2 regions of the Streptococcus dentalis genome follow, and region 1 is predicted to be linked to the other one. Evidence: predicted binding sites of a transcription regulator. Region 1 holds the regulator's gene; the other holds the start of a gene.
What was found. Region 1 encodes CtsR, which represses protease genes until heat stress. Its sites were predicted from a motif close to TTGGTCAAAAAAGGTCAAANA; they were not measured.
Positions count from the first base shown of each region.

Region 2: the regulator CtsR is predicted to act here: its motif matches at 1,727-1,747, upstream of SM121_RS08880 (ATP-dependent Clp protease ATP-binding subunit).

Region 1 covers NZ_CP139418.1:556,801-561,676, forward strand. The annotation lists gene SM121_RS02810 (alpha-L-fucosidase) at 1-1,023, shown strand, start outside; gene SM121_RS02815 (CtsR family transcriptional regulator) at 1,559-2,023, shown strand; gene SM121_RS02820 (ATP-dependent Clp protease ATP-binding subunit) at 2,024-4,453, shown strand; gene SM121_RS02825 (ECF transporter S component) at 4,463-4,876, shown strand, end outside.
Region 2 covers NZ_CP139418.1:1,816,632-1,821,507, forward strand. The annotation lists gene SM121_RS08865 (HAD-IIB family hydrolase) at 1-294, opposite strand, end outside; gene SM121_RS08870 (bifunctional methylenetetrahydrofolate dehydrogenase/methenyltetrahydrofolate cyclohydrolase) at 308-1,162, opposite strand; gene SM121_RS08875 (DUF1797 family protein) at 1,328-1,558, opposite strand; gene SM121_RS08880 (ATP-dependent Clp protease ATP-binding subunit) at 1,807-4,065, shown strand; gene SM121_RS08885 (NUDIX hydrolase) at 4,176-4,625, shown strand; gene SM121_RS08890 (DUF1827 family protein) at 4,693-4,876, shown strand, end outside.

The DNA.
Region 1 (4,876 bases):
TGGGCACCTGCCGATGATGCTAAGACCGGCTCTTTCGTGCTCGACCTTGGAAAAGAGCAACATTTTGATGTAGTAGAGCTCAAGGAAACGATCGAGAAAGGCCAACGGATTTCTGCTTTCACCATTGATGTGGCAGTGAATGGCCAATGGGTTCCTTATGGGGCTGGCTCAACCGTAGGATACCGCCGTTTGATCAAAGGGCAACCGGTTGATAGTCGCTATATCCGGGTGTCCATCACCGATGCCCAAGCTACTCCAATCTTGAACGGAGTCTCTGTCTATAAGACGCCAGCTAGCATTGAAGAAACCGATGGCTATCCGCTTGGTTTGACCTATTATTCTGACCGGACAGCTGAGCGGGCCAATGGCCAATGGAATGAAGAGGGAGAAGGCGTTCGAGGCACCTCTATGTGGACCAAGGAAAAGGGAGCTTCCGTAACCTATCAGTTTGAGGGCACCAAGGCCTATGTGGTCGCAACTGTCGACCCTGGTCATGGGGAAATGGATATCTATGTCGATGGCCAAAAGCTAGCGACGGTCAATACCCAAAGCCCAACCCGCAAACGTAGCCAAAAGGTCTATGAAACACCGGACTTGGCAGTAGGATCTCACACCTTGACCTTGGTCAATAGCAAGGGAGATGCGATCGCAACGGAAGGGATTTATGCCCTCAATAACCAAGAAAAGGGTCTCTTTGAGTTTGCTCAGCCAACCCTAGCTGTTAAAAAAGGCGACCCAGCGCAAGTCGTCGTCAAGAGAAAAGGTGGCTCTAAAGGAAGTGCTAGTCTTAAATTGATCACAGAACCAGGAACAGGGGTTCATGGCAAGGTCTACAAAGATACCAACGTCACCCTTGAGTTCGCAGATGGCGAAACGGAAAAAACAGTCCAAGTCCCAACCCTTGATTTTGTTGGAAAAGCGAACGATGTCTATGACTTTAAGGTCAAATTGTTGCATCCAGATCAGGGAAGCCTGGTCGGTTTTATTCCAGATCTGACAGTCCAAGTGATGAACGAGGACTAGCTGCCAAAAAATCGCAAAGCAGTGGATGACCAAGAACCGAAAATGCATGATAGTGAAGGCTGGACAAAAACTGTCCAGCCTTCACTGTTTGATAGAAATAACTGTATGACGCAATGATTGAGTGCTCAAAGTACTGCTTATGAGGTGGCAGATAGGGCTTGCGAAGCAAGTTTCCTAAGTTTATGTACACCTTCCAAGTTCCAAAGACGACCTATGGTGGCGGAAACAATATTTTCTTCATTCTCAATCTTCAACAGTCTCTCAGACTGTTGAAGTTATGTAGGGTGGGAAAATTGAAAAGGTTTTGGGAACTTTTTCAACCGTTTTCAATTTTAGGAGTTCTTTCCTACTCCCTTATTTTTCTCCTTTCCTTAAGAGATTCCTATTTCCATAGAGTCTTTGCTTTATTTACAGCCGTAAAAATTGTATAATAGTCAAATAAGGTCAATGATGAGAAGGAACACTCCAAGGCCATTTTTTATGGACCAAAGAGCAGAGCATCCATCTAGAAAAAAACAAGTCAGAAAGGAGTATCATGGCAAATAAGAACACATCTGATAGCATTGAAGCTTATATCAAGGCCTTGCTGGCTCAAGCTGGCATGGCAGAGCTCAAAAGAAGTGAGTTAGCCGATGTCTTTCAGGTTGTACCCAGTCAGATTAACTATGTCATTAAGACCCGCTTTACCGAAAGCCGAGGGTATATTGTAGAAAGTAAGCGCGGTGGGGGTGGCTATATCCGCATTGGCAAGGTCCAGTTTTCAGATCACCATCAGATGCTCCAAGGCTTGGCAGCCAATATTGGAGAGGCCATCAGCCAGCAGGTCTTTAATGATATCCTCCAGATGCTCTATGAAGAAAAATTATTGACAAAACGTGAGGCTCAGCTCTTGCTTGCGACAACCTCCGATGAGGTCCTAGGTCGAGATGCTCTCATCCTACGAGCAACGATGCTGAAAAAAATCATTCAACAAGTAGATAGAAAAGGAAATACCGACTAGATGAACTATTCAACAGCACTGTTAGAAAGTATAGAAGCGGCCCAAATACTAGCAGGGCACTATCAGGGGAACACCTTAGATACTTGGCATCTCTTGACGGCTATGGCCAATAATCCCTATAGCGTGGCAGGTTCTGTACTGAACGATTATCCTATGCAGATCGATGAGTTTCAGGATGCAGCGGAGCATATTACAGGCCAAGCTTTTCAAAGCGACAATCGGTATGAAATCTTCCCATTTTCTTATCGGATGGAAGCCATTATGAAGCACGCAAGGGAGATTGCCCAGGTTCTTCATGCCAAGACCTTGGGAACAGAGCATGTGCTCCTCTCTCTTCTAGCAGACCGTGGGACCTTAGCGAGCCAAGTCATGGAGTTTGCCGGCTTTGCCTTTACAGAGCAAGACAAGGGAGTTCCTATTGCCTCTCTTCGCAAGAATTTAGAAGACAAGGCAGGCTGGGACAAGAATGATATCAAAGCCATTCGGAGCCTTTATCGGGCCCAAAATCCTAACCGCCAAACCATGGGAAATATGATGGGCATGCCCCCAAGCACCAGTGGAGGTCTTGAAGATTATACCCGTGATTTGACGGAAATGGCGCGTGCAGGCCAGCTTGAGCCTGTGATTGGTCGGGATGCAGAGATTTCACGCATGATCCAAATCCTCAGCCGCAAGACGAAGAACAATCCTGTATTGGTGGGAGAGGCAGGGGTCGGAAAAACCGCCCTTGCATTAGGTCTGGCCCAGCGGGCCGCTAGTGGCAATGTTCCAGCTGAAATCGCACAGATGCGTGTTCTTGAATTGGATCTCATGAATGTCGTTGCAGGGACGCGCTTCCGTGGGGACTTTGAAGAACGGATGAACAATATCATCCAGGACATCGAAGAAGACGGTCACGTGATTCTCTTTATCGATGAACTGCATACCATTATGGGGTCAGGATCCGGTATTGATTCGACCTTAGACGCAGCCAATATTCTAAAACCAGCCCTGGCACGAGGAACCTTGCGTACAGTTGGAGCAACGACACAAGATGAGTACCAAAAGCATATCGAAAAAGATGCAGCCCTTTCTCGGCGTTTTGCGAAAGTCACCATTGAAGAGCCAAGTGTTGCAGATAGCATCCAAATTCTCCAAGGCTTGAAAGAGACCTACCAGGACCACCATCATGTGACCATTACCGATGAAGCGATCGAAACAGCTGTCAAATATGCCCACCGCTATTTGACCAGCCGTCAATTGCCAGATTCAGCCATTGATCTCTTGGATGAAGCGGCAGCTACTGTACAAAACCGAGATTCCAATGGTCACGTAAAAGAAGAGTTGACCGCCTTGGATCGGGCCTTGATGGATGGCAAGTGGAAGAAAGCAACCCAGCTCTTAGAAGTAGAGGCCGCTCCCATTGTCTACAAAAAAGAAGTCACTGACCAAGATGTCTTGGTGACCTTGAGCCAATTATCTGGTATTCCAACTCAAAAACTGACCCAAACCGATGCCAAGAAGTACCTAAACTTAGAAGCAGAATTGCACAAGCGCGTGATTGGTCAAGACCAAGCCGTTTCAAGTATCAGTCGGGCTATTCGACGCAATCAATCAGGTATCCGTAGCAATAAACGTCCGATCGGTTCTTTCATGTTCCTAGGACCTACCGGTGTCGGAAAAACAGAGTTAGCCAAAGCTTTGGCGGAAGTTCTGTTTGATGATGAATCGGCCCTCATCCGTTTTGATATGAGTGAGTACATGGAAAAATTCGCGGCCAGTCGCCTCAACGGAGCTCCTCCAGGCTATGTGGGCTACGAAGAAGGAGGCGAGTTGACCGAGAAAGTCCGCAACAAACCATATTCAGTTCTCTTATTTGATGAGGTGGAAAAAGCCCACCCAGATATTTTCAATGTCCTTTTGCAAGTCTTGGATGACGGAGTCTTAACCGATAGCAAAGGCCGGAAGATTGACTTCTCCAATACCATTATCATCATGACCTCAAACCTGGGAGCAACAGCCCTTCGGGATGATAAGACCGTTGGCTTTGGTGCCAAAGATATTCGCTTTGACCAAGCCAATATGGAAAAACGCATGTTTGAAGAGTTGAAGAAGACCTATCGTCCAGAGTTTATCAACCGGATTGATGAAAAGGTGGTCTTCCATAGTCTCTCAAGCGAGGACATGCAGCAGGTGGTGAAAGTCATGGTCAAACCGCTCATCGCGACCTTGGCTGAACAAGGCATGACCCTCAAATTCCAGCCTTCAGCGCTCAAGTTGCTAGCAACCAAAGGGTACGATCCAGAAATGGGAGCTCGCCCACTCCGTCGTGTCTTGCAGACCGAAGTGGAGGATCAACTAGCAGAGCTATTGCTGAAAGGGCAAGCCCAAGAAGGGCAAACGATCAAGGTTGGAACGACAGCTGGAACGATCAAGTTTGAGATTGTCTAGGAGGACGTCATGACGCTTCAGCGATTAACCCGTATTTCGCTTTTGGCGGCCCTTTGTGTCGCTCTACGTCAGGCTTTTGCCCCTTTTCCAAATGTCCAACCTATTTCGGCCATCTTTTTTCTATTGGTGATGTTTGAAGGGTATAGCTTTGCTTTTCTTGTGATGATGATCACCATGTCTGTCTCCGCCTTTTTCCTGGGGATGAGCCTGATTGTGTTCTTTCAGATTGTCGCCTTTGGCTGTTTGATGGTCATTTGGCGCATCAGTTACAAGTGGTTGCCTTTTGTCCTTCAGGTCCTTTTTGTGGGCCTACTGTCCTTTGCTTATGGGGTCTTGATCGATAGTGTTTATGCCTTGATGTACCATATTCCTTGGTGGACCTATGCTTTGGTCAATGGTTTTAGTTTTAACCTTGCCCATGCT
Region 2 (4,876 bases), 710 kb from region 1:
TGGTAGATTGTAATGGTGACAAAAGCCAAGGACTTCCCGATACACATCCTTGTCCAATTGTTCCTCATATACTAATTGTCCCTGACGATAGGCCAATCCACCATTTAAGCCTATCACGAGTTGTTGACTCAATGGATCCCCTAAAAGGTCCAAGCAGTCCCGGTAAGAACGTGCAGAAGCAAAGGCAACTTCATGGCCAAATTCTTCTGCTCTCAATAAGACCTGTTTGATTTCATCATCGATTGTGACACCATCGAATGACAGAGTTCCATCTAAATCAAATACAAACTTCATCTTGTTCACACTTTCATTTTTTTAAGGCACGAACAGCTGCTTCGTAGGTCTGCTCCATCAGCATGGTGACGGTCATAGGACCAACTCCTCCTGGTACCGGGGTAATATGACTGGCCAAAGGGGCAACGGAGTCAAAATCGACATCCCCACACAATTTGCCATTCTCATCACGATTCATTCCGACGTCAATGACGACGGCACCTTCTTTCACGAAGTCTGCTGTTACAAATTTCGCACGACCGATCGCAACAACCAAGATATCTGCTCTTCTAGCAATTTTAGGCAGATGATGGGTCCGGGAATGGGTCAAGGTTACCGTCGCATTTTTAGCAAGGAGCAACTGCGCCATTGGTTTTCCAACGATATTGGAACGACCAATCACGACTGCTCGCTTCCCTTCTAGATCAATCCCGTACTCTTTGAACATCTCCATGATCCCAGCAGGAGTCGATGGCACCATGAGAGGATTTCCAGCCCATAAGCGTCCCATATTCAATGGATGAAAGCCATCCACATCTTTTGTCGGATCAATGGCTAAAAGGACTGCATCCGCATCGATATGCTTAGGCAGTGGCAACTGCACCAAAATCCCATGCCAAAGGGGATCTTGATTGTAGTGTTCGATCACTTCTAATAACTCAGATTGGCTGATGCTTTCAGGAAGTCGTCTCACTTCACTCCGAAAGCCTGCCGCAATAGCAGAACGCTCTTTATTTCTTACATAGATTTTGCTAGCTGGATTATCTCCTACCACGATTACAACGAGGCCAGGCACAACTCCTGTCTCTTCTTTTAATCGTGCTGTTTTCTTCGCAATCTCACCCTGTAATTTTGTAGCGAGCGCCTTCCCATCAATGATTGTCGTCATGTCAATTCTCTTTCTAGTCAAGTAATGAAAATAGTCCTCTCTATTATAGCAGATTTCAACTCTCAAACCTAACTGTTCCTGCTTAGAATTTCTTATAGACGAAAACTATAACCAGATGGACAAAAAATGAGCTTGAGACCACCCCAAACTCATCCACTCAGCTACTTAGTAAAGTAATTCATAAATTTCCATTGCAATTAAATCAATGCTATCAAATGTATAGGTTTCACGCGCTTTAACATCACGAAGTGTAAAGGTTGAACCTTCTTCTTCATTGTGGTTGTAGGCTACTTCAGCGACAACAACACCGTCACGTTCAAAATTACGTTTTAAGTTTCCACCGTCTTTTGTCATCGTCTCCAAACGGTTAATAATCCGTACTAAATGTGATTCCATTTTATTTCTCCTCTTTACTTTCTACTCTCCTATTTTATCATAAAAGAGAAAGCTCTTCCAATAAAAATTCACATTTTTCCTTTGATTTGCTCTCTTCTTCAATCCTTAGCGACATTCCGTAGCAAATTCTTGCAAACTTCTAGAATACTGATATAATGAAACTATAAATCTTTGACTATTTTTGACCTTTTAAAAATAGGCTCGTCTCTTGATGGAAAACCATCAAAAACCTACTGTGAGGTATGTATATGCTTTGTCAAAATTGTAAAATAAATGAATCAACCATCCATTTATATACAAATGTAAATGGACGTCAGCAGCAAGTAGACCTCTGTCAAAATTGCTATAAAATTATGAAAACAGACCCAAATAACAGCTTCTTGAAAGGCATGACCCAACGGAGTCAACTCACTGGAGATCCTTTTGAAGATTTCTTCAATAACCTTGGAAACTTCCAAAGTCCGCAAGAACCTCAAACCCCTCCAACTCAACCCGGAGGCAGTTATGGAGGTGGTGGCTACGGTCAAAACAATAACCGTGGCGACGGTCAAGAGCCTCGTCAAGCACGCCCTCAAAAGCCAAAAGGACTGTTAGAGGAGTTCGGCATCAATGTTACAGAAATTGCCCGCAAAGGGGATATTGACCCTGTCATTGGCCGTGACGAGGAGATTATCCGTGTCATCGAAATTCTCAACCGTCGAACCAAGAACAACCCGGTTCTGATTGGAGAGCCTGGGGTCGGAAAAACTGCCGTTGTGGAAGGCCTGGCTCAAAAAATCGTCGATGGCGACGTTCCTCATAAATTGCAAGGAAAAGAAGTCATCCGCCTAGACGTTGTGAGCCTCGTTCAGGGTACAGGCATCCGTGGTCAATTCGAAGAACGCATGCAAAAATTAATGGATGAAATTCGTCAACGCGAAGATGTTATCCTGTTCATCGACGAAATCCATGAAATTGTTGGTGCAGGATCTGCTGGTGAGGGCAATATGGACGCTGGAAATATCCTCAAACCAGCCTTGGCGCGCGGTGAACTCCAATTAGTTGGGGCTACTACCCTCAATGAATACCGTATCATTGAAAAAGATGCGGCCTTGGAACGTCGGATGCAGCCCGTTAAGGTCGATGAGCCAACGGTTGAAGAAACCATCACCATCCTCAAGGGCATCCAGAAAAAATACGAAGACTACCACCACGTCCACTATACAGACGGGGCCATCGAAGCGGCAGCTATTCTGTCAAACCGTTACATCCAAGATCGCTTCCTGCCAGACAAGGCCATTGATCTGTTGGATGAAGCGGGATCTAAGATGAACCTGACCCTAAACTTTGTGGATCCAAAAGTGATCGACCAGCGCTTGATTGAAGCTGAAAACCTCAAAGCCCAAGCGACGCGCGAAGAAGACTTTGAAAAAGCAGCCTACTTCCGCGATCAAATCGCGAAATACAAGGAAATGCAAGGTCAACATATCACCGATCAAGAGACCCCTGTCATCAGTGAAAAAACTATTGAACACATCGTTGAACAAAAGACCAATATTCCTGTTGGCGATTTGAAAGAAAAAGAACAGTCTCAATTGATCAATCTGGCTTCTGATTTGAAAGCTCATGTGATTGGTCAAGACGATGCAGTAGATAAAATCGCGAAAGCCATTCGACGCAATCGTGTCGGCTTAGGATCGCCTAACCGTCCAATCGGAAGCTTCCTCTTTGTCGGACCAACTGGTGTCGGAAAGACCGAGTTGTCTAAACAATTAGCGATCGAGCTCTTTGGCTCTGCAGACAATATGATCCGCTTTGATATGAGCGAATACATGGAAAAACATAGCGTAGCGAAACTAGTCGGAGCTCCTCCGGGCTATGTTGGCTACGATGAAGCTGGACAACTAACGGAAAAGGTTCGTCGCAATCCTTACTCCCTCGTGTTATTGGATGAAGTGGAAAAAGCCCATCCAGATGTCATGCACATGTTCTTGCAAGTCTTGGATGATGGCCGTTTGACAGATGGTCAAGGCCGTACCGTCAGCTTCAAAGATACCATTATCATCATGACCTCTAACGCTGGAACTGGCAAAGCTGAGGCCAATGTTGGTTTTGGAGCTGCTCGCGAAGGTCGAACCAACTCTGTACTTGGAGAACTCGGTAACTTCTTTAGCCCTGAATTCATGAACCGTTTTGATGGCATCATTGAATTCCAACCTCTATCAAAAGAAAACCTTCTCCAAATCGTTACCCTCATGCTGGATGAAGTCAATCAACGTCTCGCACAAAATGAGATTCATCTGGATGTGACAGAGAAGGTCAAAGAAAAATTGGTCGATCTGGGTTACGATCCAAAAATGGGGGCCCGCCCACTCCGTCGTACCATCCAAGACCATATCGAAGATGCCATTACCGATTATTACCTGGAACATCCAAGTGAGAAACAACTCAAAGCCGCCATGACCAGCAATGGGAATATTAGCATCAAAGCTGTTCACAAGACGGCTGAAAAGAAGTCAGAATCATAATCAGTAAAGGTACATTCAGAGACTGGAAAATCCAGTCTCTTTCTTTTTTCCCTCCAGATTTTTGCTAAAAAATATGATATAATGATGAAAAAATAAGAAAAGAGAAAACCATGACCATTCCAAGTTTTGGTGAAAAAAAACAAGATGTGACCTACGTCAATCGCTATGGTGTCTACGCTGTTATTCCCAATAAGGACAAGGATCAGATCATCCTCGTTCAAGCTCCAAATGGGGCTTGGTTCTTGCCTGGCGGGGAAATCGAGGCAGGTGAAGATCACTTGCAAGCTCTGAAACGGGAACTGATCGAAGAATTAGGCTTTACCGCTGTTTTAGGGCAATACTATGGCCAAGCAGATGAGTATTTCTATTCCAGTCATCGCGACACCTACTACTACAATCCTGCCTATATTTATGAAGTAGTGGATTATACAGAGGCTCAAAAACCACTGGAAGATTTTAACAATCTTGCTTGGTTTCCTGTAGAGGAAGCTATTGAAAAACTCAAACGTGGCAGTCACAAATGGGGCATTGAACAGTGGAAAAATACCCACAAAAAATAAAGGAATTCTTTCACAAAAATTAAAAAAGTGCTATAATAAATGAAGATAGAGGTTAGGAGGAACTCATATGAAGCTCATTAATACCACAAATAGTCATGCTGCACTGGTCAAAAGCCAACTTGCCAGCACTGACGCCTTGCTTGTCGAGGTTTATTCCGCGGGCAATACCGATGTTGTTTTTACACAGGCCCCGACACACTATGAATTATTGATCAGTAACAAACACCGAGCTATTCGTGAAACTGAAGTAG